4 regions of the Paenibacillus sp. FSL R7-0216 genome follow, and region 1 is predicted to be linked to each of the others. Evidence: predicted binding sites of a transcription regulator. Region 1 holds the regulator's gene; each other region holds the start of a gene.
The links. Region 1 encodes Rex, which represses fermentation and respiration genes when NADH is low (regulators of the CRP and FNR family bind a similar motif). Its sites were predicted from a motif close to TTGTGAAATATTTCACAA; they were not measured.

Region 1 (8,138 bases):
GGAAGATGTCAAGGATGCGCCGGAGCTAGACGAAGTGATGGTGGAGATGGTTCCGCTTCTAAACGACGTCGTCTTGGTCGGGCACAATGTTGCATTCGATTTTAATTTCTTGCAGAGCGCTTTGGACAAAACAGGCTATTTGCCGTTTACCGGCCGCATTCTGGATACGATGGATTTCTTGAAAATCCTGTTTCCTTCGCTTACTTCCTATCAGCTCGGGCTGGTGGCGGCGGAGTTTGAAGTGGAGCATGATCGGCCGCATCAGGCGGACAGCGATGCGCTGGCGACGGCGCTCATTTTCCTGAAATGTCTGGAGGAATGCGCGCAGTTGCCGCTGTTGACTTTGCAGCGTCTGGCCGATCTGTTTGCAGGCGAGGACAGCGATTTGGGCTGGTTTTTCGATGCGATGACGCAGGAGAAGGAACGCGAGGCGGTGCCAAGCGAAGATGGTTTCGTGTACTATCGTCAATTCGCCCTGCAGGTGGAGGATTGGCTGGACATCCAAGCGCCAAGGGACAGTTCGGATCGAAATCCGCTGGCGGATGTGACGTTCGAGCAGTTCATGGAACAGGTTCGGGAACGGCTGCGAGAGCGTTTGCCGCAGTATGAGGAGCGAGAAGCCCAGAACATGATGCTGAATGAGGTCATGCGGGCTTTCGAGGAAGACAAGCATCTGCTGGTCGAAGCCGGAACGGGGACCGGTAAATCCTTGGGATATCTCCTGCCGGCCATTTACCACAGTGTAAAGAATGAAGAGAAGGTAATGGTCAGCACTCATACCATCAACCTGCAGGAGCAGCTGCGGGAGCGCGACGTGCCGCTATTGACGGAAGTCGTGCCTTTTCCTTTCCGCGCAGCCGTATTTAAAGGAAGGCAGCATTATTTGTGCTTGCGCAAATTTGAACATAAAATGAATAGAAAAGACTTCGCAACACCTAAAGAAGAGGTGATGACGGCCGCGCAAATGGTTGTGTGGCTGACACAAACGGAAAACGGCGACGATGAAGAGTTGAATCTCGGAAACCGCGGCGGCGACTTCTGGGAGACGGTAGCCAGTGAATCGGAATCCTGCTTAGGCCGATCCTGCCCCTGGTTCCGCAAATGCTTCTATCATCGTGCCAAACACGAAGCCGGAGTAGCTGACGTGGTCATCACGAACCACTCTAAATTGTTTACGGACATTCAGGCCGGGCACCAGCTGCTACCAGGCTATGAGCGGCTGGTCATCGATGAGGCGCATCATTTGGAAGATGTGGCCGGCAAGCATCTTGGCATTCATATGAAATACTTTACGGTGGTCCATACGCTGACCCGGTTGTTTAAAGACAGCAAGACAGGGCAGCTGGCTAATCTTCGGAGCTCGATAGATGCGTCGTCCGCGGAGAAAGCTGCGGAATGGTGCGCAGTGATCGATGGCATCTACCCAGTGTTGGTGGATGTGAAAGAGAGCTGGGACAAGCTCAGCGAGCTGCTGTTCAGCTTGATGCCGGATCGCAGCGATGCGGCCCCCGGCGATCCGGGGCAATTCGTATATCGGCTGCTGCCGACCCGAAAGCCGAAGGATTGGGAGACACTGACCGCGCTCGAAAACCAGATTTACGTGGGTCTGGGCGACGTGCTTCGAAAAGGGGATCGTCTCCTGTCCGAGATTCGGGAGGAGCAGGATGATTATGCTGCGGAAAGCCTGCTTACCGATATCAGCGGCTTGTTTAAGGATTTAGCTGGAGAACGGGAATCACTGCGGTTCTTCATGAAGCTGGAAAGCGAAGACACAGTTTATTGGATGGAAGCCAACGGGAATTACCGCAGCCGCTCGCTGCAAATGTACGCGGTGCCGATTGACGTTAGCGCCCAGTTGAAGGAATTTTTCTTCGATCGGAAAAAAAGCGTCGTTATGACTTCCGCGACATTGTCAGTCGATAAGTCGTTTCAATATATGATCGAGCAGTTGGGTCTGACGGAGGCGGCGGAAGAGGAACGGTTGATTACGTCGATGTTGCCATCTCCGTTTAATTACCGGGACCAGGCACTCTTAGTCATTCCGCGTGATTTTCCGAGCGTAAAGGGCAGCGTGGGAGATGATCACTTCATTAACACGTTGGTGCAGTCGTTGGCAGATTCCGCGGTGGCTACTCAAGGCCGCATGCTGGTGCTGTTTACGTCCTACCGGATGCTGAGACAGGTGTATGACCCGCTGAAAGAGTTGCTCTCGGCGCAGGGGATCACCGTCATCGGGCAAGGGATGGACAGCGGTAGCCGTACCAAGCTGACTCGGCGCTTCCAGGGTCAAAATGCATCGGTATTGCTGGGGACGAGCAGTTTCTGGGAAGGGGTAGATATCCCCGGCGAGGCGCTGACAAGTTTAGCGATCGTGCGGCTGCCTTTTCAACCGCCGAACCATCCGCTGGTGGAAGCCAAGAGTGAGCGACTGCAGCGGGAGAAGAAAAACCCATTTATGAAGTTATCCGTCCCGCAGGCGGTTATCCGCTTCAAGCAAGGATTCGGGCGACTCGTCCGTTCCTCGCAGGATCGTGGCATCGTAATCGTTTATGATACCCGTATCCTGGAGTCTTACTATGGGAAGTATTTTTTATACTCTTTGCCCGGACCGAAGATGGAGCATATGCCGATGAATCAAATGGTACCTCGCATCTCGGAATGGTTGAATCCCGAAGCCTAAACCGCTTTATTGATCGCATTGAAGAATAGGGGGAAACGAAGCATGAAGTCAGAAAAAATTTCGGACGCCGTCGTCCGCAGACTGCCGGTTTACCTGCGTTTCTTGAACGAACTCAGCCGCAGGGAGGTCCCCACGGTCTCCTCGCAGGAGCTGGGCCAGAAGTTGGATCTGAATCCCGCGCAAATCCGCAAGGATTTAGCGTATTTCGGCGATTTTGGTCGGAAGGGGATCGGCTATGACGTGGCTTACCTAATCGAGAAGATTCAACAGATTCTCAACTTGGACCAGCAAATTAACGTGGCGTTAGTCGGTGCCGGTAATCTAGGGCAAGCCCTTTCGAATTATAATGCTTATTTGAAGGATAATATGAAAATCGTCGCCGTGTTCGACGCATCGCCAGCAAAGATCGGTACCCAAATCAACAACATCACGATTCAACCGATTGAGGAGCTGGTAGCTACGGTACGAGCGAATAATATCCGTATTGGGATCATAACGGTACCTGACACAGAAGCCCAGCGCGTGGCAGACGAGCTGGTTGCGGCCGGGATCGGAGCCATCTTGAACTTCGCGCCAACGATTCTCAAGGTGCCGTCGGAAGTGCGGATTCATGCGGCCGATTTCACTACAGACCTGCTTAGCTTGGCATATTATCTGGAGGATGGAAAGGAACAAGCCAACGTATGAGTCGTAAATGGTTAATTAAGAACGGGACGTTTGCCGTACTGGAGACCAATCGCCCCGTGATTCATGGATATATGCTTGTTGAAGGCGATTCGATCACCTATATCGGAGAAGAGCGCCCGGAAGGCGTGGAAGGCGCCGAAACGTTTGACGGCAAAGGCTTGTTATTTTTGCCGGGACTGATTAATACCCATGGTCATGCGGCGATGTCGCTGTTGCGCGGTTATGGGGATGACATGGTACTGCAAACCTGGCTGCAGGAGAAAATGTGGCCGATGGAAGCCAAGTTTACCGCTGCTGACGTTTATGCCGGAACGGCGCTGTCCGTACTGGAAATGCTTAAAGGCGGTACGACCACGTTCTTGGATATGTACGATCAGATGGACGAAGTCGCCAAGGTTGTCGAGGAATCCGGCATTCGCGCCGTGCTGATGCGCGGAGCGATCGGGCTATGCTCGCCGGAAGAGCAGGATCAGAAGCTTAAAGAAGCGATCGCGTTTGCCCAGAATTGGCACGGTAAAGCGGAAGGACGCATCACGACGATGATGTCGCCTCATGCGCCATATACCTGTCCGCCGGCTTTCATCGAGAAGTTCGTACAAGCCGCCCACGATCTCGATCTACCGATGCATACGCATATGTCGGAGACACGCGCCGAGGTGGAGCAGAACGTGAACGATTACGGCGTTCGCCCGGTAGAGCACCTACGGAAGCTGGGCATGTTCTCCCGCCCGACGCTGCTCGCCCATGCCGTACATTTGACGGACGAGGAAATCGAGGTCTTGGCTTCTCATGGCGTTACCGTCTCTCATAATCCGGGTAGCAACTTAAAGTTGGCCAGCGGCGTTGCCAGAGTACCGGAGCTCCTGAAGAAGGGAGTCGTGGTATCGCTGGGTACTGACGGTGCAGCCAGCAACAATAACCTGGACATGCTGGAGGAGATTCGTTTGGCCGCGCTGATTCATAAAGGCGTATCCGGGGATCCGACGGCGATTCCGGCTCTAGAAGCACTCAAGATGGGGACGGAGTACGGCGCGAAGTCGGTCTTCTTGCCGAACACCGGGAAGCTTGCGGCTGGCATGAAGGCGGATTTCATCGCCTTGAACACGGAGCAGGCTCATTTTCTGCCGCGAACGGATTTCATCTCGCACACCGTGTATTCTGCTGGACCAAAAGACGTGGAGCACGTTTGGGTGAATGGCAAACAGGTCGTCAAACACGGGGCTTGCCTGACGCTTGATGAGGAGCGTATTCGGCACGACGCTCAAGCTGCGTTCGAGGGACTGCTGGCACGGTAATACGCTAGGATAGGAAAGGAAGAGAAGGTTGAGGAAGCGAACCCAATGGATTCTGCTGTCCATCGTGATCCTGTTGATCGTGCTCCTTGGTCTCCACCGGTTTTATCTATACATTCATGAGGATACGTGGAGAGCCGAAAGAGAGGCCGTTCAACAGGCGAAGCAGGAGACGGACCTGGTCCAGGGAGACGAGGTGTGGAAGTCGGTATGGGATGAAGTCACCTGGGTCGTGCAGGGGGAAGACGAATCCGGACGTAAAATGATGGTTTGGCTCCGAGAAGGACAGGACCCTGAGGTGCGATTGCTATCGGAAGGGAAGTCCGAGAATCAGGTTCGAGCCATCATCAAACAGACGTTGCCGGGTATCCAGGTAGTCCGTCTGCTGCCGGGCATTTACAATAACCAACTGGTCTGGCAGCTGTTCTACAAACAGAAGGACCACCACTATTATCGGTTCTTCAGTTTTACAACGGGCGAACCGCTACCGGAAGTGTTCACCCTGCCGAATCGCTGACGGGTCGTCGTAAATAGAAATATTCCTAATAAACGGTTTCGAGGTTTAGGCGAAAAGCCTGAATGGCGAGACCGTTTTTTTGTAAGGAGGGAAAGGCATGGAGTTGCTCGATCCTACAGGGCAAGAGAATAAGGTGTGGGAAGACTTGAAACAAGCGTTTAACCATCATTTTTCTAGTCCAATCCGGCAGGCTATTCCTATTAAAAGAGGTTGGTTAAATTATAAATGGAAAATTACCACGGATTTCGGTGAATTTGTGCTTAAGCAATATAATAGGGAGCGGTTTAAGTCCTATCGGCCCGAAACGTTGCAATTGGCCTTATCGCAACAAATGCGATTAAGTGAACTTGGTTTTCCGTGCCCTTCGCTTCTTACCTCGAACGGGAATAGGATGCTTGAGTCGGACAGTGGTGAAAAGTTCATTGTAATGGGGTATTGTCAGGGACTACTTGTTCCGCCGGGACAATCCAACATCCATCAAGTCTATGATTTAGGACGGGTCACAGGCCAAATGCATCGGTTTTTGAATGACGGGACGTTGGGACGGAAGGAATCCGCCTTGTTTTGCCCTCCCGCTCGCGAGGAGCGATTGGAGCATTGGATTACGCTTCAGGAGCAAGCTCTTCGCAGCGGCAACCTCTTATTGTCGAGTGAGATTGAAACGCAACGCATTGCAACGGAAAACGTTGACCTGGGACGATTTGAACAGATTGCATCGGGGTGGGCGCATCGGGATCTTTGGATGGACAATTTGCTGTTTAACGAGAGTTCTGTGGCTGCGGTCCTGGATTTCGATCGCTTCAATTATGATTATCCCCGGCTCGATGTTGCTCGAGCTGTTATGTCATGTGCGTTTAGCGATCACTTGGACCTGACTCTGGCTACTGCATTTATGGAAGGGTATCGACAGGAGGTAGAAGCCCCATTTGAGACGGGGTACTTAACGACATCCCTGCAAATGCTGTGGTACATGGAATGTGTCTGGTGGATTCATGGGCAGATGGATCCACATAGCGCGCCTCCCGCGCGCTTCGCCAGGGAGATGAAGTGGCTGGCGGAAAATATCAACCGCTTGCCAGTGATGCTTGAGAATTTGTAGCATTTCGGGGTAGAACTGCTAGCTTCAAATTTTAAATATCTTCACACTTTCCTTCGATATTTGATATACGATGTGATATACTCATATTTGTAGTTTTGATAGACGGGTTGATATACTACAGAGATGATTATTATAGATAAGGGGGACATCACGTGAAACTGCGTATTGGACCAATTGCTGCAAGCATCGCTATTTCCGTCCTTGTGTTGTTTGGTGGATGGTTCCTGTATCGGCAATGGGCGATTGAACGTCCGCTGGAGAATATCGTAAAAAGTGTGGATGGTGTAAATCAAGTCGAAATGGATATCAAACCTGATGAGTTGGCGCTGAAGCTGAGTTTAAAGCCGGGGACCGATCTTGGCGCGCTAGTTCGGCAGATTGAACAGAACGGGAAAGACCAAATCGGCAACCGTACGTTGAAGCTAGACGTGGAGGATCATTCTTCTCCGACATTGGACCAGTTGTGGGAGAACGCGTTGTTCACCGTCGCGCAAGCGATGGAAAACAAGCAATATACGCAAATTACCGCGGCTCTAAAGCAAATGGAACAGGAAAACGACAAACTGACGGCTACAGCGGAAATGGACGAGAAAAACGTCTATATTACTTTGACGGATGGTCAATACAGTAAATTTGTTATTTTGCCGCGTACACCGGAACGAATGGGGGCATGGCCGAATGCGTAAATGGATGATCGAAGCAGCCATCGGATTTATTCCGGTCCTTATCGTATTCTTGGCAGTGACCGGTGTTAATGTTGTTCCGCTTGTCGTAGCTATGGTGCTGTTTGGCGCGTTGTTTACGGCGATCAAAATGCGCAGCGGCGGGATTACGATCGGAGCAGCCGGGGAACGGAAGCGCAAAAAGCGCGGCCTGGCAAAGCTAACCTTCGAGCAGATCGGCGGACAGGAAAGTGCAAAGCAGGAGCTTCGGGAAGCGCTGGATTTTATGGTGCGACAAGATGAAATCAGCAAGTTCGGCATTCGCCCGATCAAAGGGATTTTGCTGACGGGACCTCCGGGAACCGGGAAAACTTTGCTCGCGAAAGCAGCGGCACAATACACTAATGCCGTGTTTGTCGCGGCTTCGGGCAGTGAATTCGTTGAAATGTATGTCGGCGTTGGGGCGAGTCGGATTCGTGATTTGTTTAAGGAAGCGAGAACCCGCGCGGCTAAGGAAAACAAGGAAAATGCGGTTATTTTCATTGACGAAATCGAAGTGATCGGCGGAAAAAGAGAAGGCGGGCAGCAACGCGAGTACGACCAAACGTTAAACCAGCTGTTGACGGAAATGGATGGCATTTATTCCTCCGATACGCCGCGGATTCTACTGATTGCCGCGACGAACCGTAAGGAAATGCTGGACAGCGCTTTGCTTCGTCCAGGGCGGTTTGACCGGCATATTCAAGTCGATCTGCCGGATAAGAAGGGCCGCCGTCATATCCTCGAACTGCACGCGGCCAACAAACCGCTGCAAGAGGGCGTCAATTTGGACAAAATCGCGGAGGAATCGTATGGCTTCTCCGGCGCGCAGTTGGAAAGCGTGATGAATGAAGCGGCAATTTACGCGATGCGGGATGAGGTCGATCAAATTACCCAAGGTCATTTATCGATGGCTATCGATAAAGTGCTGATGGGCGAGAAGACAGACCGACAGGCCGCCGAGGAAGAGAAACGTCGCGTCGCGATTCATGAGCTGGGCCATGCCATTGCCGCTGAGGTTGTTGCGCCGGGCAGCGTTAGTCAAGTCGCGTTAAGTCCGCGCGGGAGAGCGCTTGGATATGTTCGCCATAACCCGCAGGATGAGAAGTATTTGTATACGAAATCGTATTTGGAAGGCCAAATTATGATTGCCTTGGCTGGG
Region 2 (8,138 bases), 2.3 Mb from region 1:
GAAGACCCAGGCTCCAAGGACAACGGCGGTTTGTACGAAAATGTGGAGGTCAGCAATTGGGTTGAAGCCTTTAAGCAAGCGGCCTTGACTCAACCACTTAACCAAATCGGCGAACCGGTGGAGACCGAATACGGTTACCACATTATTCGCGTGGAAGCTCGGACCGAGAAGAAATACGAGGATTTGACCCAAGAACAGAAGGACATGATCCAAACGACACTCGCTTCGAATAAATTGGACGAGTTCATGTCGGGCGATCTGGAGAAGAAGATCATCAAGAAGATCGAATTGCCTAAAGTGGAAACCAGCACGGGTGAAAACGGCACGAATGCAGGAACCAATGCGGGCAATGGAACGAATGCAGGGACCGACGCTGGTAAAAATGCCGGTACCGAGGGTTCCGGCAACGCCGGAACGAGCGGCAATGGCGCTACCAACGACGCTGGCACCAACGGCGGCAATACGAGCAAATAAGCAAGACAAGGAAGCAACGCGGAGGAAATCGCGTTGCTTTTTTGTGCGGGCTTTTTTACCTATACACGGACCTTCGTTTAAAATCATGGTTCATTATGATGAATAAGGTGTTCGCCCGGGATGAATACTATGGTCATAATCACAGAACAAGCCATCCCTGTCCCCACCTTCGGCCGCTCGTTTTGGCGAAGCTTATGGCGCATACATCTGTGTAAGCTGCAGATTACGTATAAAGTCCGATTAGGTGAAGCTTAAAGTAATTCAGCCGTAGTTTAAAACTTCTAAGAAAGCGGGGCATCAAGTGAAATGAAAGCTACTGGTATTGTACGCCGTATCGATGATCTGGGCCGTGTTGTTATTCCTAAGGAAATTCGCCGCACCTTGCGGATTCGGGAGGGAGATCCCCTCGAAATTTTTGTGGACCGGGATGGAGAAGTGATTCTGAAGAAATACTCGCCGATCGGCGAATTGGGCGATTTTGCGAAGGAGTATGCGGAGTCGTTGTATGAGAGCACCGGTCATATTACCTTGATTTCGGATCGGGACACGATCATTGCCGTTGCAGGAGCTTCCAAGAAGGAATACCTGGAGAAGCAAATCAGCATGCTGCTGGAGGGCAGCATGGACGGGCGGAAGATCATCATGGAGACCGAATCGGGGTCTTATGAGATGATTAAGGATCATCCGGAAAACATCTCCTCGTTCGTGATCGCACCGATTATTGCCGGCGGGGACCCGATCGGGACGGTGGTTCTGGTCAACAAGGATGATGCGGTCAAAATGTCCGATTTGGAATCGAAAATGTCCGAGACCGCAGCTGGTTTTCTGGCGAAACAGATGGAGCAATAGAACCATAAATATCAATTATGGCGCATGGAGGAACTTACACACACCCGCTGTTTGGGGCGGACTTGATCCGTTCGAAGCTTACGAGGGATGTGTAAGTTTTTTGCGTTTCGCCCGGGGAGAAATGGCGGCAACCCCCCGTTTCGTCTTATAATGGAACCTGTTAGCTTATTGATGAAGCAAAGTAGGTTGCCATGATGGAAACGAAGGAAAATCTGCCCTCGAAGCTGCTGAGGGGAGCGGCCATATTGAGCGCGGCAGCTTTGATCACCAAGTTGCTGGGGATGCTGCAGAAGATCCCGCTGCAAAATATCGGGGGAGACGGCGTATTTGGCATTTATAATACGGTATATCCTTTTTATACACTATTGATTACGCTCACGACATCCGGCTTTCAGGCAGCGATTGCCAAGTTCGTCGCGGAACGACAAGCCCCGGGGTTGGAAAGGGAGCAAGGTGAGGTACTGCGGATTGCGGCGGTCATGATGGCGGTTTTGGGGTTCGCTTTTGCGCTGTTGCTCTATTTCGGGGCGCCGATCCTGGCGCAGTTGATCGGCAGTCGCCTGCTTGTTCCGGCCTTTCGCGGGGCGGCGCCGGCGCTGCTGCTTGTCCCGGTGGCTGCGGCGTTGAGGGGGTATTTTCAAGGCCACCAGAATATGACGCCGACGGCGGCCTCCCAGGTGATCGAGCAGGCCGTCCGAGTAACGGTCATGATCGTGCTGCTGTTGGGGTTAAGCCGATGGGGAGCCGGAGAGCCGGAACTGGCCGGCGGGGCGCTCATCGGCTCCTCGGCCGGTGCGGCCGCCGGGTTGGCGGTCATGCTGCTGTATTGGCGGAGGGCTTCTACTCGCCCAGTAATGGGCTTGCGCAAAGACGCTCTATCGCCGAAACGGGACGGGGCGCTGTTAGCCGATGGGAGTCGGATGTCGTCGCGATTAGGACATCGAAGAAAGCTTGTGTCCACGCTGTTAAAATATGCGCTTCCGATCAGCCTCGCTTCGCTGGCGGTTCCGCTGATTAGCCTGGTGGATACATTCACGTTGCCGCGGCTGCTCTCCGCCCACGGGGAGGAATTGCGAATCATGGCCCAGGTAGGCATCTACAACCGGGGTATCCCGTTGGTTCAGCTGGTCACGATGTTGGCGACATCGCTGTCGGTGTTGTTTATCCCGGCGATGGCTGAGCTGCAGATGAACGGGGACGCAGGGGCGATTCGGCGTCAGGTACAGGTGGCCTTGCGCTGGTTCTGGTTGATCGGCCTGGCGGCCTCACTGGGCTTGGCTCTGCTGGCTACGCCGATCAACGTGATGCTGTACGAGGATGCGGCGGGGTCGGCCACCTTGGCTTGGGTGGCCTGGACGGCTGCGCCCGGCGCGCTGGTCGCCGTTACGAGCGCCCTGTTGCAGGGCCTCGGCCACGTGCGCGCCCCGGCGCTGCACCTGCTCGCTGCGGCATTGCTCAAGACCGCGTTAAACGCGGTGCTCGTGCCGCAGCTTGGCATCACCGGCGCGGCGATCGCCGGCGTCGCCGCTTACGGCGCGGCAGCGGCGCTGAACACCGCGCTGCTGCTGCGCCGGGTCCAGCTGCGTCCGCGCCTGCGGGACGCGGTGCTGCGCCCGGCGGCGGCCGCCCTGGCGATGGCCGCCGCGGTGCTGGCGCTGCGCCTCGCCGCCGCCGAGCTGCCTGCAGGCCGCGGGGTAGCCGCGGCCGTGAGCCTGCTCGGCGTGCTGCTGGGCGCAGCCGTGTTCGCCGCAGCCGTGCTGCGCACGCGGCTGCTTAGCGCGGCAGAGCTGGACGCCCTGCCGCGGGTGGGCCCGAAGCTGCTGGCGCTGCTTCGGAAGCTGCGGCTGCTGCCGTAGCATGGCTTGGCAGCCGCCACGCTCGGCCCGGCCCGATGATTGGCTTCTCAATTTCTATTTCGACCCAGGCAGTGATATAGTAAGAGGTAGCTTTCAAAGGTCTTTCGGGTCCGCTAGCCTACAAGTGAGCGGATCGATCGGCAAGTAGAACGGACAGGGAGTGAGCAACACCATGAGCGCAACCATTACGGTGGTCGGCCTCGGCTCGGGGGATCCCGACCGGCTGACCTTGGGCAGCCTGAAGCGGCTGCAGGAGGCGGGAGAACGTTACGTCCGAACGAAGGATCATCCGGTCGTGGATTGGCTGGAGCAAACGGGCGTCGGCTTTGCTTCGTTCGATGAGGTATATGAAGCGAAGGACGATTTTCCCTCCGTATACGAGGAGATTGTAACCCGGCTTTTAGCACGGGCCGAAGCAGGCGGAGATGGGGAGAAGATTATATACGCCGTCCCCGGACATCCGCTGGTCGCCGAAGCGACGGTCAAGCTGCTGCGGGAGCGCTGCCCAGAGAGGGGCATCCCACTCGACATTATTGGCGGAGAGAGCTTCTTGGACGAGGCGTTCGTTCGCCTTGGTTTTGATCCGATCGAGGGCTTTCTGCTGTTGGATGCCTCGGAGGTGGGCGGGGCGGCGATTGATCCTAGACGGCATACGTTGATCGGGCAAGTTTATGACCAGTTGACCGCTTCGGAAGTGAAGCTGGGGCTGATGGAGCTGCTGCCCGACGATTATCCGGTGGTCGTGGGACATGCCCTTGGCGTCACAGATCAGGAGCGAATTGAGCGGGTGCCGCTATTTGAGTTAGACCGAATCGACGGCTACGGTAATCTGTCGCTCGTTTACGTGCCTGCCAGCGAGGATGAATCCTTGCGCATCCGCAGCTTTCAGCGGCTTCATGAAATCGTGTCGATTCTGCGCAGTCCGGGGGGATGTCCGTGGGACCGCGAGCAGACGCATGAATCGATCCGCAAGAACCTCATCGAAGAAACCTACGAAGTGCTGGAGACGATCGACGACGACGATCCCGACCATATGCGTGAGGAGCTCGGCGATCTGCTGCTGCAAATCATGCTCCACTCCCAGATGGAGGAGGAGACCGGCGCTTTTACGGTGTATGACGTTATCCAGGAGCTGAATGAGAAGCTGATATACCGTCATCCGCACGTGTTCGGAAATTTGAGCGCGGAGGACGCCGAGGCGGCGCTGAACAACTGGGAAGCGATGAAAGCCGAGGAGAAGAAGCGCAAAGGCATCGAACCCGAACGCCAATCGGCGATCAGCGGGGTACCGCGGGATTTGCCTGCTTTGATGAAGGCATACAAGCTACAGAAAAAGGCGGCCAAGGCCGGTTTCGACTGGGAGGACATCGACGGCGTCTGGTCCAAGCTGGAGGAGGAAATCCGCGAGCTGAAAGAGGCCATTGCGCAAAAGCAAGATCCTGAGTCGCAAGAGCTGGAGCTGGGTGACGTGTTGTTTTCGGTCGTGAATGCCGCCCGTTACATCGGGGCCGACCCGGAGCAAGCCCTAACTCGAACAATTCGCAAATTCACATCGCGCTTCCATTACGTTGAGGAACGGCTTCGCGAACTGGGGAAAACCCCCGGCGACAGCACGTTAGCAGAAATGGACGTTTTATGGGATGAGGCTAAGTCGAAAGAACGGGAATGATGGGAGAAAAGGCCTAAATTTCGGTTTTTTTGCGAAAAAAACAAAAAAAAAGTTCCAAGCAGTGCAGGATTTTTAAAATCAAGCAAGAATACTCATACAAAGATAACCATCTGGCCCTGGACAGGCCTAGTGCCTGTAGTGCCAAGGTATCACCTATTTCTTTTATTATTGGGAGGCATTATTAATGAACAAGACAGATCTGATCAACAACATTTCCAGCAAAAGCGGTTTGACAAAAAAAGACGTTGAATCCGTATTGAACGGTTTCCTCGGCGAAATTACCGATGCCCTTGCTGGCGGCGACAAAGTACAATTGATCGGCTTCGGTACGTTCGAAACTCGTAAACGCTCCGGTCGTACGGGCCGCAACCCGCAAACCGGCAAAACGATCGAAATCCCGGCTTCCAATGTTCCAGCATTCAAAGCGGGTAACAAACTTAAAGAAGCTGTAAAATAATGCGTCTTGATAAATTCCTGAAGGTATCGCGGTTAATTAAGCGGCGCACGGTGGCCAAGGACGTCTCCGAACAAGGCAGAGTCCTCATTAATGGGCGCGAATCCAAGCCGAGCAGTACCGTTAAAGTTGGCGACGAAATCACGGTTCGATTCGGCCAGAAGCTGGTGACCGTGCGCGTTGAACGACTTGTCGAAACGACTCGTAAGGATGAAGCTGCGACCATGTATACCTTAATCAAGGAAGAGCCGATCGCGAAGGATACCGGTCTGGACTGGTCCTGAAATAGCGAAGCTCAGAGCATGTTCCGTTAACTCGGGACATGCTTTTTTTATCTCCGACTAGGTTGTAAAAAATATCCTAGCTAAACTGTGAAATCGTGGTAATATATTAAATACACATTTACTAACGTTTTCGATTAAGCACACTTGCTTCTTAGAAAACACCTCTGATCAACCTCATGTCGAAATTCAACGACGCTGCAACCGTAGCACGCATCTACGAACCGAAATCACACCCATCGATCAAACAACAGTCGAACTAACGATCCTATTCATTGTACGGAACAAAGTATGAAGCAACAAACGAACCCAACGACATGCCCATTTCTTCGCTCAGACTGCAGCTTTATCCTGAAACCGGGGTGATCTTATTCGCGAACATTAATTAAAACGCTTACAAAGTGAAAATATTCACAATTACTTCATTCATCATTTTTCATGACAGCCATAGGGTATACAAAGGTCCATAATCCAGTTTATCCAAAAGGGATGATCGACTGATGAAACAGCTTGTGCACAAGCTCTATGCCCGGAGAGAGCTCTCCAAGGATGAGCTCGTCTATTTGCTGGGGCATATGGATGTCGAAACCCGCGGGGAGCTCTTCCGATTTGCTCGTCTGAGACGGGAAGAGGCTTACGGGAACAAGGTGTACATGCGCGGCTTGATCGAATTTTCGAGCTACTGCCGGCAGAACTGCTTGTATTGCGGGTTGCGGGCCGGCAATCGCGACGCTGAGCGTTACCGGCTCAGTCCCGAGGAAATACTCGAATGCTGCCGGGAAGGGTATGGGCTGGGTTTCCGCACATTTGTGCTCCAAAGCGGCGAGGACCCCTGGTATACGGCCGATCTGCTGGCTGCCTTAATCCGGGAGATCAAATCGGAGTTTCCGGATGCGGCTATCACCTTGTCGATTGGCGAACGGGAGGAGGAAACCTACCGTTTGCTGTATGAAGCGGGGGCGGATCGCTTTTTGATGCGTCATGAAACCGCTTCCCGAAGGCTATATCAATTTCTGCATCCATCCATGTCTTTTGATCACCGGCGCAAGTGCCTAGAGACGCTACAGTCGATCGGTTATCAGGTGGGTGCAGGGTTCATGGTCGGGCTGCCCGGCCAAACCGCGGAGGATTTAGCGGAGGACATGAATTATCTGAAGACGTTAAATCCGGATATGATCGGCATCGGGCCGTTTATTCCTCATGATCGGACCCCGCTTGGTGAGGCGAAAGCTGGATCTTTGGAGGATACGCTGATCATGGTGGCCCTAACTCGCCTATTCATTCCCGATGCTTTAATTCCCGCAACGACCGCACTCGGCACGTTAAACCCCGAAGGCAGAGAATTGGCGCTGAAGGTTGGGGCTAATGTGGTCATGCCTAACCTGTCCCCTGTCTTCGTTCGCCAGAAATATGCCCTGTACAACAACAAAATCTGTACGGGAGACGAATCTGCGCAATGCAGGCACTGCCTTGAGCTCCGGATTGGAGCCGCGGGATTCTCCGTAGATATGGGAAGGGGGGACAGCCTGAAGGCGGCAGGTACGCGCCGCCATGCATAATATGCGCATTTGTGGGCGGATTGACCGAACAAGAGATTTCTTTCGCTATTATTCGTGAAATATTTCACAACTAAACGTAGAGGAGACATGGCGAATGAGCATATTGACCAAAACGAACGAGCTTGGATTTTTTGAAATTCGGCTGGAATCCATCGGTGGGCTCGGAGCTAACCTGGCTGGGAAGATGCTGGCGGAATCCGGGGTACTGGGACTCGGCTTAAACGGGGCAAACTTCTCGTCTTATGGTTCGGAGAAGAAAGGTTCTCCCGTGAAGAGCTTCGTCCGTTTATGTGAACCGGATGTAGAGATTCACGATCACAGCCCGATTGAGGAGCCGGACGTAATCGGTGTCTTCCACGAAGCGTTGCATAAGACAGTGAATGTCTTAAGCGGCCTGAAACCGGACGGGATTGTGTTGGTAAACTCGACCCGTGATTTCGAGGAGATTCGGCGCGACCTGAAGTTCCCATATGGGACGTTGGCTGTTGTCGACGCAACGGGCATCGCTATCGACGAGCATACGAAGGTGAACACCTCGATGCTGGGGGCGTTGTTCCGGATTTGCGATTTTCTCGACCCGGATTCCATGCGCGAAGTGATCCGACATACGTTCCAGAAAAAATATCCGCACCTGGTGGAGCCCAATCTGCGTACGTTCGACCGGGGCTATCAAGAGGTGCGTTTCCAGACAATCGCGCCGCCCGAAGGCGCGACGGGAATGCGCTTCGAGCGGCCGCAGCCGTTGCTCGGCTACGAGACGCAAGCGCCTGGCGGCGTGATTCGCGCGCAGGGTAACAGCCTATTGAAGGATTTGAGCGGTTCTCGACAGGGCTTCCTGCCGGAACTGAACCTGGAGAGCTGCATTCATTGCGCCAACTGTGACACGGTTTGCCCGGATCTGTGCTTCGTATGGGAATCCGGGGAGGACAAGAAGGGGCGGCCGCAGATGTTTTTGCGCGGGATTGATTATCAGTACTGCAAAGGCTGTTTGAAATG
Region 3 (8,138 bases), 1.8 Mb from region 1:
CTCTACATATTGATCCACTTGCGGCATCGGCCAGTGAATCAGGTACAAATCGACATAATCAAGCCCAAGTCTCGCCAGGCTTTCGTCATAGGCGCGCAGCGTATTGTCGTAGCCTTGATCGCTGTTCCATACCTTCGTAGTAATGAATAGCTTCTCGCGAGCAATGCCGGCTTGCTTGATCGCTTTGCCGACGCCAACCTCGTTGCGGTAAATCATCGCCGTATCGATCGAGGTATAGCCTACCTCCAGCGCCTTGGCCACTGCGGCTGTAGCTCCTTCGTCCGGCACCTGCCAAACCCCAAACCCCAGCTGGGGCATTTGCAATCCGTTATTTAAAGTTACGAAATCCATCGGTGTCGCTCCTTCTCTGTCTGCTACTTAATTTCAGGGTGAGTATAGCATTCTCGGATAGGGTTTTCAAATGGCGGAGGTGAATCGGAGACGGCGGTAGATTCTTCATCGAGCCCTCATGGAACCTTCATACAGCCCGGAAGGGGACATGTTACTATTTATTATAGATTTTAGAATAAGTCTAAGTGCAATAACAAATTGAAGGGATGATAGATTGAATGGATAACCGGTTGACAACGAATCAAGGAGCCCCGGTAGGCGATAATCAAAATTCACGTACGGCAGGTGGACGCGGCCCCACGTTGCTGGAGGATTACCATCTGCTCGAGAAGCTGGGTCACTTTGACCGCGAACGGATTCCAGAACGCGTCGTACATGCACGTGGGGCGGGTGCCCATGGCGTATTCGTGGCGGAACGCAGCATGGCAGCGTACACGAAAGCCCATTTTCTGCAGGAGGCCGGTCGTGAAACTCCGGTGTTTGTCCGCTTCTCTACGGTCATTCACGGTCAAGGTTCCCCAGAGACGGCCCGAGATCCGCGAGGGTTTGCGGTGAAATTTTATACGGAGGAGGGCAATTACGATTTGGTGGGCAACCATATTCCGGTCTTCTTTATCCGTGATGCGATCAAATTCCCGGATATGGTTCACTCGCTGAAGCCTGCACCGGATACGAACATCCAGGACCCGGCGCGGTATTGGGATTTTATGACCCTGTCGACCGAATCCACTCATATGATGACTTGGGTATTTTCGGACCATGGGACACCGGCGAATTACCGCCAAATGGATGGCTTTGGCGTCCACGCATTTAAATGGATCAATGCCGAAGGCAAGATTACGTATGTAAAATACACCTGGAAATCGAAGCAGGGTGTGAAAACTCTCTCGGCAGCCGAAGTTCAAGAAGTGCAAGGCCGTGATTTTAATCATGCGACACGTGACCTGCACGAGCATATCGCGAACGGAGAATTCCCGCAATGGGAGTTGAACGTGCAATTGATGCCGGTGGAGGATTTGGACCTCTGGAGCTTCGACCCGCTTGATCCAACGAAGGTATGGCCGGAGGATCATTATCCGCTGGTGAAGATCGGTACGATGACGCTGAACCGTAACCCCGATAACTTCTTCGCGGAGGTGGAGCAGTCGGCCTTCTCGCCAAGCGTGCTCGTTCCCGGGATCGAACCATCCGAGGATAAGTTGCTGCAGGGCCGGTTATTCTCTTATCCGGACACCCAGCGTTATCGGCTCGGCGCTAACTACCTGCAAATTCCGGTTAACTGCCCGTATGCTTCCGTACGTAACCATCAGCGGGACGGCCTCATGAATATCAAGCAAGATCCGTCGCCGATCAACTATGAACCCAACAGCTTCGACAGCAGTCCCAAGGAAGATCCGGCCTACCGAGATAGCGTGGTACCGGTCAGCGGACATATCGGTCGCGAGAAAATTGCGAAAACCGACGATTTCACCCAAGCAGGCGAGCTGTACCGGAGTTTCACGGCCGAAGAGAAGGATCACCTTATCGCCAACCTGGTGAACGATCTGAAGCAGACGCCGGAGCAAGTCCAATTGCGTGCCGTGTGCAACTTCTTCCGCGGGGACAGGGAATACGGCATGCGTCTTGCGCAAGGGCTCGGCGTGGATATCAGTAGCTTTATTCCCTCCAATTCCCAGGGATAACGAATCCCTTTTAAATAAAGAAGGCATTTTCCGCACCCATAGGGTTCGGGGAATGCCTTTTTGTGTGAGGAATCTTCCGCTTTCATTAGGAAATCTATGGTAAACTGGGGGCAGTGGAAAGGGGATGAATCGATGACTACAACAAAGGATCCGGTGATTAGACTGACGGATTTACGTATGAGCTACGGAGGACGCCAAGTTCTGAACGGCGTTGATTTGGAGGTGTATCCGGGGCAGATTATCGGTTACATCGGGCCAAACGGAGCGGGTAAGAGCACGACGGTCAAGATTATGCTTGGCCTGGTTGAAGGTTATCAGGGGGAGGTGCAAGTCTTTGGGCAGCATCCCGGAGACGGCGGCATCGATTACAAGAAGCGAATCGGATACGTGCCGGAAATCGCCGAACTTTACGATACGCTGACGGCAAGAGAATATTTGACCTTCATTGGCGAGCTGTACGGGTTATCCGCCGATGACGCAGAGATGAAAGCTAGGCGAATGATGACGGAGTTTAGTTTGGGGGACGTGTTTAACTCCCGGGTTACGACGTTCTCCAAAGGGATGAAGCAAAAGGTGCTGCTCATTTCCAGTCTGCTGCACAATCCGGACGTGCTGTTTCTGGACGAGCCGCTGAGCGGCCTTGACGCCAACAGTGTCATGGTTGTTAAGGAAATGCTTGCTCTACTGGCTGCTCAAGGCAAAGCCATTTTTTATTCGTCTCATATTATGGACGTGGTCGAGAAGATTAGCAGCCGAATCGTCCTGTTAGATGGAGGCCGCATTGTGGCCGACGGCAGCTTTGACGAGTTGAAGGAACAAAACCACGAAGGGTCGTTGGAACAGATTTTCAACCAATTGACCGGGTTCAACGAGCATCAGGATATCGCCGGACGTCTCGTGTCTATCGTGCAAGAGGTGTAGCTTATGGAAGAGATGAAGAGCTTGCGAGTGTTGGACCGATTCCGCGGATTATTCGTGAAAATGGGCGTGGACTACCCCGTGATGCGACGAATTCTTCAGGTCAAGCTGACGATGGACGCTAGAAGAGTGCCAACGATGGTGAATAAATCGAGGAAGAAGCAGCAAGCCGAAGCCGAGGACGGGAATCAGTTCTTGCGTTCGCTTTGGTTATACGTTATTTTTGGCGGACTCAGCTCGATGTTTGTATTGATGGGGGACAATTTGCTGTTTCAGATGAGCATCCTGTTCGGCATTATGATGTTTATGGTCATGACCGCGATGATTTCCGATTTCTCCTCGGTGCTGCTGGACATCCGGGATCGGAGTATCCTGGCGACCAAGCCGGTAAACCGCCGCACGATTACGATGGCGAAGACAGTACATATTTTTATTTATTTGTTTTTTCTGACCGGAGCGATCGCAATTATTCCGCTGGTGGTCGGACTGTTTCGGCAGGGGATCGGTTTCTTTGCCTTGATGCTGCTGGAACTGATCCTGATGGACTTGCTGATCGTGGTGCTGACCGCGCTGCTATATTTGGTTGTCTTGCGCTTTTTTGACGGCGAGAAGCTGAAAGATATGATCAATTACGTGCAGATCGGCATGACAATCACCATTGCGGTGGGGTATCAGGTGTTGGTCCGACTATTTGATTTTACGGCTATGGATGTTGTCTTTAAGCCGGCGTGGTGGCAGTACCTGCTGCCTCCGGTATGGGTCGGTGCCTCCTTTCAAACGGTGCTGCATCCGGGGGGAGGTTTAAGCTATGCCGGGCTGGCGGGATTGTCCATCCTTGTTCCGTTGGCGGCCTTTCTGCTGTACCTGAAGCTGATGCCGGCGCTGGAGCGAAACCTGCAGAAGCTGGCGGAGCCTAGTGCCAAGGTCACGAAGGGTTCGGGGAAGGCGCTGCGCCGAATAGCGGATCTTCTTTGCTCTACGCCGCAGGAAAGCGCATTTTTTCGATTTGCCTGGTCATTGATGGGCACAGAGCGGGAATTTAAGTTGAAGGTATACCCTTCCTTGGGCTTTGCGATCGTGTTTCCCTTTATCTTCTTGTTCTCGAATGGGCTGAATCAAGGGTTGGAGGGGATATCGGGCACCCGGATGTATTTGTTCATTTATTTTAGCGGTATCATGCTGCCCACGATCATCATGATGCTGCGCTACTCAAGCCGATATAAGGCGGCCTGGATCTACCAGACGGCCCCGATTTCCGGTGAAGCGCCGATCTACAAGGGGGCTTTGAAGGCCTGCCTGGTCCGGTTGATGTTGCCCTTGTACTTGGTGGAGGCTGCGATATTCGCAGTGTTGTTCGGAGTTTCCATTCTGCCGGACCTGATCGTAGCAGGACTGGCGATGCAATGTTTCGCCATACTTTGTTTTCTATCCCTACGCAAGGGTCTCCCTTTCTCGGAGCCGTTCGAAGCGGCGGGGCAACAAAATCAAACTTTCGTCATCATGGGGCTCATGCTGCTGCTGGGCGGGTTCGGCTTGCTGCACTGGCTGGCAACGATCATTCCATTTGGGGTTGTTGCCTATGGCGTCCTGATGATCGCAGGGGCATGGTTGGGTTGGAGGATGGCCTTCCGGATGCGTGTTACGGAAAAGGAGGGAGCGCCAAATGGCAACTAACGCCAGCGGGCCGCGGATTCGTCGCGAAAAGACAACCGTGGCCCTGATGATAGCGTTGTATTGCCGTAAAATGCACGGTGCCAACGGGCAGGCCGACCTGCGGCAACCGCGTGCCGCCCGTGTTGAAGCAACCTCTTTATGCGCTGAATGCGCCGAGCTTCACCGATATGCCGAGCAGCGGCTGGACCGCTGCCGGTTCGGGGAAGGCAAGACAACCTGCTTGGCATGCCCCGTGCACTGCTATGCGGCCATCCAGCGGGAGCAAATCCGCAGGGTGATGGCTTTTGCCGGACCGCGGATGTTATGGCATCACCCGATTTTAGCGGTGAGACACCTGCTCGATGGGCAAAAGAAAGCCATTTCACAGGAATGTCAAAATTCAGCAACTACCAAAAAACGTTGATCTGATGCGGTTTTTTTCGCAAAAATAGCAATTGTGACATTTCTCATGTGATTTCTGTCACAAAATTATTATTTTTTGTCCGTTCGTTTTCATCATCCGGTGATAGAATTCACATTAGATAATAATCATTAGAAAGTAGGGAAAAGAAATGCTGGATCCGATTGTGCTTGCTCGCCTTCAGTTTGCAGTGACAACGATTTTCCATTTCTTCTTCGTCCCGGTATCCATCGGTCTGGTGCTGCTCATCGCGATCATGGAAACCATGTACGTTGCCAAGGGGAAAGAAGAATACAAACGGATGGCGAAGTTCTGGGGGAAACTGTTCCTTATCAATTTTGCGGTAGGGGTCGTGACGGGGATTCTTCAGGAATTCCAGTTCGGCATGAACTGGTCGGATTATTCCCGGTTCGTCGGGGACGTTTTCGGTGCGCCGCTGGCGATCGAAGCGCTGTTTGCTTTCTTTATGGAATCGACGTTTATCGGACTTTGGATTTTCGGTTGGGACCGTTTATCCAAGAAGGTCCATCTGCTGTGCATCTGGCTGGTCGCTTTGGGAACGACGGTTTCGGCGCTTTGGATTCTGGCCGCCAACTCGTTTATGCAGCATCCGGTCGGTTTTGAGGTGAATAATGGACGTGCGGAGATGAACGATTTCTTCGCATTGGTCACCAATGGACAATTGCTGGTGGAGTTCCCGCACACGGTTCTGGGCGCTTTTGCCACTGGGGCTTTCCTGATCGCCGGGGTCAGTGCGTATAAAATGTTAAGACGTCAGGATACCGCCTTCTTCAAAAAATCGTTTACGATCGGCATCATCGTCGCATTGATCGCTTCGTTTGGGACGGCGTTGTTCGGTCACCAACAAGCGCAATATTTGGTCAAGACGCAGCCGATGAAAATGGCCGCCTCTGAAGGCCTTTGGGGCAAGTCGGGCGACCCTGCGCCTTGGACGTTGTATGCCCATATCGATTCGAACGATGGCAAGAACAATTTTGAAATCAAAATTCCTTACCTGCTGAGCTTCCTGTCCTACAGCAAGTTCTCCGGCGAGGTCAAAGGCATGCACGAGCTGCAAGCCGAATACGAGCAAGCTTACGGTCCTGGGGACTACATTCCCCCTGTTCGGACGACCTTCTGGAGCTTCCGGATCATGATCGCCGCCGGCTGCTTGATGATCGTGCTTGGGTTGTACGGCGCGTATCTGGCTTGGCGCAAAAAGCTCGATAATCCGAACACCTGGTTTTACCGCTTTATGTTGTGGTCGATTTCATTGCCGTTTATCGCGAACACTTCCGGCTGGATCATGACGGAATTCGGACGTCAGCCGTGGACGGTATTTGGGCTAATGCAGACGAAAGACAGCGTTTCGCCAAGCGTAACGGGCGGACAGATCCTGTTCTCGCTGATAGCCTTTACAGCGATCTATTCGGTGCTCGGTGCCGTGTTGGTTTACCTGTTCGTGAAAGTCATCAAGAAGGGACCGAATGACGAAACGGGAGACGGCGCGGATCATTCGGCGGATCCATTCGGTAAGGAGGGATATCATGCTGTCTCTTAATGAGCTCTGGTTTGTCCTTGTCGCGGTGTTGTTTATCGGTTTCTTCTTCCTGGAAGGTTTTGACTTCGGGGTGGGGATGAGTACCAAGTTTTTGGCTAAAAATGATATGGAACGACGCGTCCTGATCAATTCGATCGGACCGTTCTGGGATGCGAACGAGGTTTGGCTGTTGACGGCCGGCGGCGCAATGTTTGCCGCTTTCCCGAACTGGTACGCCACTTTGTTTAGCGGATATTATACTCCGCTGGTCGTATTGCTGCTTGCCTTGATTGCGCGGGGCGTTGCCTTTGAGTTCCGCGGTAAAGTGGATAGCGGGAAATGGAAGGGGACTTGGGACTGGGCGGTTTTCATCGGAAGCCTGCTGCCTCCGTTCCTGCTGGGCGTCGTATTCTCCGGCTTGCTGAAAGGGTTGCCGATCGGCGAAGACATGGAAATGAAAGCCGGATTGTTCGATATGGTTAACCTGTATACCTTGGTTGGCGGCATTACGGTCGTGATGCTTTGCCTCGTGCATGGGCTGCTATTCGCTTCCTTGCGGACAACCGGGAGCTTGCAGGAACGGGCCCGCAAGCTAGCTCATAAGCTGCTCATTCCGCTCGCCGCCCTGTTTGTGATCTTCGGCGTGATGACGTACTTCGAAACCGACGTGTTTGAAGTGCGCGGTGTGTTGATCAGCTTAGTAGCGGTCCTGGGCGTCGCCGCCTTCGTGCTGGCTGGCTGGTTCATCCGTAAACAAAGAGACGGCTGGGCGTTTGGGATGACGGGCGCGATGATCGTGTTGTCGATCGCTGCGGTATTTGTCGGCTTGTTCCCACGGGTCATGGTCAGCTCGATCAGCGATGCCTTCTCCTTAACGATCGATAACGCGGCCTCCGGGCACTACTCCCTGAAGGTCATGACCATCGTGGCGTTAAGCCTGCTACCGTTCGTGCTGGGTTATCAAATTTGGAGTTATTTCGTCTTCCATAAACGCGTACACGAGAAGGAGCATTTGGAATATTAATGGGACGCGGATTAATGAAAATCACGGGGATCAAGCAGGTCATGGGGTTCATGGCCTTGCTGACCCTGGTTCAAAGCTTTGCAATCATCTGGCAGGCCAAATGGTTGGCGGAGATCGTCTCCGCTCTGTTTGCCGGGGCCAAGCTGCAGGAGCAAGCCGGCGGGGCCGGTTTGTTCCTGCTTGCTTTTATCGTGCGGCAGGTCTGTGGCATGCTGCAGCAGAGAACGGCGTACGCTTTTGCCGAGGAGACGGGTCGTACCCTGCGGGAGCGGGTACTGGAGAAGTTGTTCCAGTTGGGGCCGCGGTTTGCCGGAACGGAAGGAACCGGAAATTTGGTAACTCTCGTCTTGGAAGGCGTGACGAAATATCGTAATTATCTGGAGTTGTTTATTCCGCGCATGCTGGCAACGGGTTTAACGCCGGTTCTGATTTTGGCCTATGTTTACAAGTTGGATCTGGCTTCCGGGATTATTCTGACGCTGACAATGCCGATCCTAATCGCCTTTATGATCCTGATCGGGCTTGCGGCGCGCAAGCAAACCGAACGTC
Region 4 (8,138 bases), 180 kb from region 1:
TGCAACGGCGCTGGAGAAGCCATAACCGTTATTGGCGTCCTGCATGACAACTACCGGATCGCCTGCGTTCACCGGCGGCATATTGAAGAACCCGATTTTTCCGACCATATCGCCGGCTTGAGCCGGATCACGGAACACGGAGTTGGCCCAGGAGCCGTCCATCATCATGATCGCTTCGCCCGTAATGACTTGGTTTCTCATATCTGCGTATTCGAAACCCAGCTCGCCTTTTTTGTAGTAACCCTTTTGTACCCATTCCTGATGTTTCGCGATGGCCGTAACCATCTTCTCATCGGTCCATTTTGTTGTACCTGTTTTGAAGCCATACGTGATCTCCGGTCCAGCATAGTACGACCACAGATTGTTGGTTGTCATCAGCGGAATCCAAGCATCCTTGGAGGACTGAGCAAACGGAATTTTACCGTCCGCCTTGATTTTCTCGGCGAGTTGCTCCAGTTCTCCAAGCGTCTTAGGCACCGGCAGGCCTTTGGCCTCGAAATATTCTTTATTGTAGAAGTAGCCTTCGATCGAACCGCCGATCGGCAGGCCGTACACTTTACCGTCCAGGGTAAACGGATCCAGTGTCGTAAATTTATCTTTAATGCCCAACTCCTCGATAATCGGCGTCAAGTCCAGCATCAAGCCTTCTTTGGCATACAGCTGGGCATCCGGGCTGCCGAATACGTCGAAGACTTCCGGCGGTTTGCCTGCGGCCATCTCACCCCGCAGTTTTTCTTTGCGGTTTACTTCAGAATCGACCGCATCCAGCTTGATGGTTAAGCCTGGCACGGCGGCTTCCGTTTGTTTGACTACGTCCTCCAGCATCGCCAGGCGGAATTTCTTGGAATCCCCAACCTGCGTGTGACGGATCGTGATTTCAAACGGATCGTTATTCGTTTCCGTTTCCGTCCCCGCATTCGACGTGCTCTGACCTTCGTTCGCCGGGGCAGCATTCTTTCCGTTATTCCCGGAATTGGAATTGCCGCAGCCCGCCAGCAGCGCGGATGCGATAAACACAAGAGATAGCAACAGCGTTAAACTCTTCCTCATGTTCTATAGACCCTCCTCAAACTCGTTTATGTGATACACCCTCATTATAGAAAGCGCCATCAGCTTTGATAAGGAGGACATTTTTCTATTAAGGGGATAATATCATCTAAATCGCAAAATGAAAACGGTTAAACCTAACATCTATCGAAAGGTTTAACCGTTTGAGGTTGGGATATTAAGTTTTGATGTTAGATTTACTTACACATATTTAGGATTTAGCTGCGGTTTGCTGCTCGCCTTCATGAATCAACCGATAAGCTCTTTCGATCTCCTCATCCGTCGGGGAAGGCACGCCTTCGAGTGGATAAGCCCAACCGAGTTCCTGCCATTTGTAAATCCCCATTTGGTGGTAAGGGAGAATTTCGAATTTTTCTACGCCTCGGAGACTGCCGATAAACCGCCCAAGCTCCAGTAAATCCTGCTCATCTTCGTGGATGCCGGGAACATAAACATGACGGATCCACATTTTCCGGTCGTGGTCAGACAACCAGTGCGCCATCTTCAACATCCGATCATTCGGCTTGCCGGTCAACTTGATATGTTTCTCGTTGTCGATATGCTTCAAATCCAGCAGCACCAAATCGGTCACGTCCAGCAGATCGCGAATCTTGTCCCCTTCATTGTATCCGTTCGTATCCAGCGTCGTATGAAGGTTCCAGCGTTTCTTCGCTTCCCGGAACAATTCGGTGACGAACGGCGCCTGCAGCGTGGCTTCGCCGCCGGATACCGTCAGTCCGCCGCCCGAAGAACGGTAATAACTCAAGTACGGCTCGATTTCGGCAAGCACTTCTTCTACGGTCATTTCCTTGCCTTCGGTCAGGCTCCAGGTGTCCGGGTTATGGCAATACTCGCACTGCAGCAAGCAGCCCTGCATAAAGAGGACGAAGCGAATCCCCGGCCCATCTACCGTTCCGAAAGTTTCCAATGAATGTATGCGACCTTTAAGCATCTTCCGTCACCCTTTCCATGATAAGCCGGCCGATAAAAGAATGAGGAGAAAGGCGATTGGCCTAACTCCCCATTCTATCGTTCAGCTTGTATTATTGCTGCCTGTCAGCAGAAGGTTCTTACATTTTGCCGTGGAACGTCCGGTTGATGACATCAAGCTGTTGCTCGCGAGTCAACTTGATGAAGTTCACCGCATAACCCGATACGCGGATCGTCAGCTGTGGATATTGCTCTGGATGATCCATTGCGTCTAGCAAAGTCTCACGGTCGAATACGTTAACGTTCAGGTGATGTGCGTTGCTGCCGAAGTATCCGCCCATCATCGAAGCGAGGTTCGAGATGCGGGTATCTTCGTCTTTGCCCAGCGCCTTAGGTACGATCGAGAAGGTGTTCGAGATGCCGTCCAAGCTGTGCTCGTAAGGCAGTTTCGCTACCGAGCTCAGGGAAGCCAAGGCACCTTTCTTATCGCGGCCGTGCATTGGGTTCGCACCTGGTGCGAACGGTTCGCCGGCTTTACGTCCGTCAGGCGTTGTACCTGTTTTCTTACCATATACAACGTTCGAGGTAATTGTCAAGATCGATTGTGTTGGCAAAGCGTTCCGGTAAGTTTGGTGTTTGCGAATCATGCCCATGAATGTTTCTACCAAGTTCACCGCGATTTGGTCAACACGGTCGTCGTTGTTGCCGTAGCAAGGGTATTCGCCTTCGGTAACGAAGTCAACGGCGATGCCATTCTCATTGCGAACAGGTTTAACCTTCGCGTATTTGATCGCGCTAAGCGAGTCGGCCACAACCGACAGACCAGCGATACCGCAAGCCATCGTACGCAGGATATCACGATCATGAAGCGCCATTTCGATCCGTTCGTAAGCGTATTTGTCATGCATGAAGTGAATGACGTTCAGCGTATTTACATACAATTTAGCCAACCATTCCATCATTGGAACGAAACGTTTCATGACTTCGTCATATTCGAGATATTCGGAAGTGATCGCTGGATATTCCGGACCTACTTGCGATCCGTATCTTTCGTCTTTACCGCCGTTGATCGCGTACAGTAAGCATTTTGCCAAGTTCGCGCGAGCGCCGAAGAATTGCATTTGTTTACCAATTCTCATTGCAGATACGCAGCAAGCGATACCGTAGTCGTCGCCGTAGATCGGACGCATCAAATCGTCGTTTTCGTATTGAATCGAACTGGTTTCGATCGATACTTTGGCACAGAATTTCTTGAACGCGTCCGGCAGTTTATCCGACCAGAGCACGGTCAGGTTTGGTTCTGGAGCAGCCCCCAGGTTGTAGAGCGTGTGCAGGAAGCGGAAGCTGTTCTTTGTTACGCGGGTTACGCCTTGTACGGACATCCCGCCGATCGATTCGGTTACCCAAGTTGGGTCGCCGCTGTACAATTCGTTATATTCCGGAGTTCTCAGGAATTTTACGATCCGCAGTTTCATGACGAAGTGGTCAACCAGCTCTTGAGCCGTTTCTTCCGTCAACACGCCTTCAGCCAGGTCGCGTTCGATATAAGCGTCGAGGAACGAAGATACGCGGCCAAGGGACATTGCAGCGCCGTCTTGTTCTTTAACGGCTGCAAGGTATCCGAAATACAGCCATTGGAAAGCTTCTTTCGCATTGTTTGCTGGTCTAGCGATGTCGAACCCGTACATTTGACCCAGTTGTTTCAACTCGCCCAAAGCGCGGATTTGCTCGGACAACTCTTCGCGTTGGCGAATGACTTCTTCGCTCATCACGTCAACATCAAGTTCGGCATGCTCTTGTTTCTTTTGATTGATCAGGAAGTCCACGCCGTACAGGGCTACGCGGCGATAGTCGCCAATGATGCGGCCGCGGCCGTAAGCATCTGGCAAGCCGGTGATAATCCCGGTATGACGAGCGTTTCTCATATCTGCAGTATAGGCATCAAATACGCCTTGGTTATGTGTTTTACGAACGTTCGTGTACAGATCCACGATATCTTCCGGAAGCTCAAAGCCGTAAGCTTTACAAGCGGTAATAACCATCCGGATGCCGCCGTTAGGACGGATCGTGCGTCGGAAAGGCGCGGAGCCTTGCACACCAACGATTTGTTCTTTGTCTTTGTCAAGGTATCCAGGAGCATGGGAAGTAATGGTCGAAGGCGTGTTTACGTCAACATCCAATACGCCGCCAGCTTCTCTTTCTTTCTTGGACAAGCCCGATACGATTTCCCACAAGGCCTTCGTGTTAGCCGTAGCGCCTTTCAAGAAAGATTCGTTACCTACATAAGGCGTGATGTTCGTATCGATGAAATCCTTGGTATTCACCTCATTCATCCATTTGCCCGGTTTGAAGCCTCTCCATGCGTTTTGCACTTCTTGCACTTCTTTTTCGATCACCGACATCTTTATTCCCTCCATTTTATATAGTGGTCGCGGTTTGAAGGATATATCCCGCGCCTCATGATCCCTAAAATTTGTGATACTTTTCACAACTTAGACAATAATTGTGCCCGGCCATCCGGACCGGGGTTCCACTCCATCATCACTCTATGAGGGATCATTTATAATGTAATCATAGCTTATGTCCTATAAAAAGATTGTGACAAATATCACATTAAGTGATATTTGTCACGTTTTCACGAAGCGATGTTCACTTATTCTTCAAATCTTCCGTAGAAGGCGTCGCGATATACATCAGCCAGTTCAGTTACGAGCGGCAGCTTCGGATTCGCCGTCGTACATTGGTCTTCAAAGGCACGATCTGCCAAGTAATCGACGCGCGATTCAAAATCCTTCGCATCGAAGCCAAGCTCTTGGAACGTTTCCGGAATGCCCAGTTTTTTGTTCAGGTCGCGGATGGCTTTGATCAAGCTCTTTACGCCTTCTTCCGTCGTGCGAGCCGGAAGTCCCAGGATACGGGCGATTTCCGCGTAACGCTCGTCGGCCACGAAGTTCGTGTATTTCGGCCAAGCGGCGAATTTCGTAGGTTTCTTCGCATTGTACCGGATCACGTGCGGCATCAGGATCGCATTCGTGCGTCCATGCGCCGTATGGTATTGGCCGCCCCATTTATGCGCCAAGCTGTGGTTGATGCCGAGGAATGCGTTCGCGAACGCCATACCCGCCAGGGTCGAAGCGTTGTGCATTTTCTCGCGGGCCAGTTTGTCGCCGGTCAGCGCGGATTTCTCCAACCACTCGAACACCAGTTGGATCGCTTTGATCGCGAGGCCGTCCGTAAAGTCGTTGGCCATCACCGACACGTAAGCTTCGATCGCATGTGTCAGTACGTCCATACCGGTATCGGCTACCGCAACCTTCGGCAAGCTGTATACAAATTCAGGGTCAATGATCGCCACGTCCGGCGTCAACTCGTAATCCGCCAAAGGATATTTCGTGTTGCCGTTGACTTTGTCCGTAATAACCGCAAACGAGGTGACTTCGGAACCCGTACCCGACGTTGTTGGAATCGCAACAAATTTCGCTTTTTGTCCCAAACGTGGGTATTTGTAGATCCGTTTGCGAATATCCATGAATTTTTGCTTCAGGTTATGGAAGTCGGTATCCGGATATTCGTAGAACAGCCACATGCCTTTCGCCGCATCCATTGGCGAACCGCCACCCAAGGCGATAATGCAGTCCGGTTGGAATTTGGCCATCAACTCGGTCCCGCGTTCCACGGTCGTCGTCGATGGATCCGGTTCGACATCCGAGAACACTTCGATAGCAACCGGCGTTTGGCGTTGACGCAGATAGTGTTCCACTCTTTCCACATAGCCCAGCTTCACCATCATCGGGTCAGTGACGATCAGCACGCGGGAGATGTCCGGCATTTTGGCCAGGTATTGCGTCGAATTCTTCTCGAAGTAGATTTTGTTAGGCACTTTAAACCATTGCATATTCACGGTACGACGATTCACCCTTTTCACGTTGATCAGATTGACAGCCGTGACGTTCGACGAAGTCGAGTTGCGTCCATACGATCCGCAGCCCAGCGTCAGCGACGGCAGGTTCGTGTTGTAGATGTCGCCGATACCGCCTTGCGAGGAAGGCTGATTTACCAGGATCCGGCAAGTCGGCATCCGTTCCGAGAATTTTTGAATCACTTCTTCATTATCCGAGTGGATGACCGAGGAGTGACCCATGCCGCCGAATTGAACGACTTCCAGAGCACGTTCGATGCCTTGTTCCGCGTTTTTCACTTTGTAGCAAGCGAGTACAGGGCTCAATTTCTCAGCAGACAACGGGAATTTCGGACCCACGCCTTCGATTTCAGCAACGAGAATTTTCGTTCCAGCCGGCACGTCGATACCGCACATTTCCGCGATTTTTACCGCAGGTTGGCCGACGATCGAAGGATTCACTGCACATTTGTCGGCGATGATCGCGCCTGCAGTCAGCTTCGCAGCTTCATCTTTATTAACGAAATAACAACCGTTGGCGATCATTTTCTTCTTCACTTGGTCGAAAATCGGTTCTTCAATAATGACCGCTTGCTCGGATGCACAAATCATGCCGTTGTCGAACGTTTTGGAAAGGATCAGGTCGTTGACCGCTTGATCCAGGTCTGCGCTCTTTTCAATGAAGCAAGGAACGTTACCAGGGCCAACACCCAGTGCCGGTTTGCCGCAGCTGTAAGCGGCTTTAACCATTGCGGATCCGCCGGTAGCCAAGATGCAGGCGATGTCATGGTGATTCATCAGAGCGTTCGTGCGATCCATGGAAGGATTTTCGATCCACTGGATGCAATCGGCCGGTGCGCCGTGTTTAACGGCAGCTTCGAGCAATATTTTAGCGGCTTCCGTACTGCAGGCTTGAGCGGATGGATGGAAACCGAAAATGATCGGGTTACGTGTTTTGATGGCGATCAGAGATTTAAAGATGGTGGTTGACGTTGGGTTTGTCACCGGGGTAATCCCCATGATGATTCCCACGGGTTCGGCGATTTTTTGGAAGTTGTCGTAAGGACTATCTTCGATTACGCCTACCGTTTTATCGTACTTGATGCTATGCCAGATGTACTCCGTCGCAAACATGTTTTTGATGATTTTGTCCTCGTACACCCCACGGCCCGTTTCTTCAATCGCCAGTTTCGCGAGATGCATGTGTTTGTCGAGCCCCGCCAAAGCCATGGCTTGCACGATGTTGTCGATTTGCTCTTGATCCATGCTCATGAAGGCTTCGGATGCTTTCTTCGCCTTGTCGATCAAAGTTTGAATGTAATCTTGCGCGGTTGCCTGTGCTTTTGGAGCCACTTCGTTTTTAACGGCCATCTCTCTCATCCTCCTAAGTGGTTTAAGGATTTTGCCTGCAGGTACGGGTGATCAATGTCTAGTGAAAATTTTCACTTGCAAGCTAACCCTTATGAAGCTTGTGTGCTTCTCTTTATGTCTTGATCATAGCACAGGGGATGGTCTTTGTATAGTGAATTATTTCACATACTTTAAAAAAGTTGAAAGTTTTCACTTGCCATGATTTTATTTTCATATATACTTTACATTGTGTGAAAATTTTGAATTGATTTTTGTAAGCCCAAGCCTGTTATTGTGCGCATTACATAGCGCATTTCTATCATCTGACAAAGTGAATTTTCTCACAATGTTGAAATTTCGACACTTTTTCAGGCTTTACGGCCCCCAAAAAACCGAAAAAACGTTATATAATTAATTTAAAATTTTCAGAAAAATTTGGAGTACAAAGGGGAAATCGATGATGAGTGAAATTTTAAATGCCACCCTGCCCCGCGGTAATACGAGCTGTTTTACAGAGCAAAACTTCAATCGCCTTCTCGTTACGATGAAAGACAAAGCATATCCCGAGGGGACGCATTTGTTCTGGGAAGGTGACTTTTCCGATAAACTGTTCTACATCAAGCGCGGCCGCGTGAAGTTGACCAAATCGACAGATGAAGGCAAGGAATTGATCCTTTACATGTATGGTCGTGGCGACATGGTCGGTCAGGCCGATCCGTTCTTCAGCACGAAGCACAGCTTCACCGCCGAAGTCATCGAAGACTGCGAAATAGGCGTCATCGAGCAAAAGGATCTGGAAATCATGATCTGCCAGCATTGCGATTTCGCCATCGATTTCATGAAATGGATGGGAATCCATCACCGTTTGACCCAGACGAAATTCCGTGATTTGATGATGTACGGCAAACCAGGC

Region 2: hydE ([FeFe] hydrogenase H-cluster radical SAM maturase HydE) is a predicted target of Rex. The motif match lies at 5,983-6,000, and genes of this name have one in related genera.
Region 3: MKZ15_RS21940 (cytochrome ubiquinol oxidase subunit I) is a predicted target of Rex. The motif match lies at 5,074-5,091, and genes of this name have one in related genera.
Region 4: adhE (bifunctional acetaldehyde-CoA/alcohol dehydrogenase) is a predicted target of Rex. The motif match lies at 7,396-7,413, and genes of this name have one in related genera.

Annotation. Positions count from the first base shown of each region.
Region 1 covers NZ_CP150222.1:3,016,379-3,024,516, reverse strand. The annotation lists gene dinG (ATP-dependent DNA helicase DinG) at 1-2,680, shown strand, start outside; gene MKZ15_RS13670 (redox-sensing transcriptional repressor Rex) at 2,699-3,367, shown strand; gene MKZ15_RS13665 (amidohydrolase) at 3,364-4,662, shown strand; gene MKZ15_RS13660 (DUF5590 domain-containing protein) at 4,691-5,176, shown strand; gene MKZ15_RS13655 (phosphotransferase) at 5,274-6,275, shown strand; gene MKZ15_RS13650 (hypothetical protein) at 6,428-6,961, shown strand; gene MKZ15_RS13645 (AAA family ATPase) at 6,954-8,138, shown strand, end outside.
Region 2 covers NZ_CP150222.1:47,719-55,856, forward strand. The annotation lists gene MKZ15_RS00215 (peptidylprolyl isomerase) at 1-474, shown strand, start outside; gene spoVT (stage V sporulation protein T) at 781-1,323, shown strand; gene MKZ15_RS00225 (polysaccharide biosynthesis protein) at 1,515-3,179, shown strand; gene mazG (nucleoside triphosphate pyrophosphohydrolase) at 3,352-4,848, shown strand; gene MKZ15_RS00235 (HU family DNA-binding protein) at 5,033-5,305, shown strand; gene MKZ15_RS00240 (RNA-binding S4 domain-containing protein) at 5,305-5,586, shown strand; gene hydE ([FeFe] hydrogenase H-cluster radical SAM maturase HydE) at 6,084-7,142, shown strand; gene MKZ15_RS00250 (2-oxoacid:acceptor oxidoreductase family protein) at 7,237-8,138, shown strand, end outside.
Region 3 covers NZ_CP150222.1:4,768,192-4,776,329, reverse strand. The annotation lists gene MKZ15_RS21965 (aldo/keto reductase) at 1-351, opposite strand, end outside; gene MKZ15_RS21960 (catalase) at 570-2,033, shown strand; gene MKZ15_RS21955 (ABC transporter ATP-binding protein) at 2,166-2,954, shown strand; gene MKZ15_RS21950 (hypothetical protein) at 2,958-4,625, shown strand; gene MKZ15_RS21945 (nitrous oxide-stimulated promoter family protein) at 4,615-5,028, shown strand; gene MKZ15_RS21940 (cytochrome ubiquinol oxidase subunit I) at 5,180-6,586, shown strand; gene cydB (cytochrome d ubiquinol oxidase subunit II) at 6,573-7,589, shown strand; gene cydD (thiol reductant ABC exporter subunit CydD) at 7,589-8,138, shown strand, end outside.
Region 4 covers NZ_CP150222.1:3,196,027-3,204,164, forward strand. The annotation lists gene MKZ15_RS14585 (extracellular solute-binding protein) at 1-1,050, opposite strand, end outside; gene pflA (pyruvate formate-lyase-activating protein) at 1,259-1,999, opposite strand; gene pflB (formate C-acetyltransferase) at 2,118-4,379, opposite strand; gene adhE (bifunctional acetaldehyde-CoA/alcohol dehydrogenase) at 4,631-7,246, opposite strand; gene MKZ15_RS14605 (Crp/Fnr family transcriptional regulator) at 7,686-8,138, shown strand, end outside.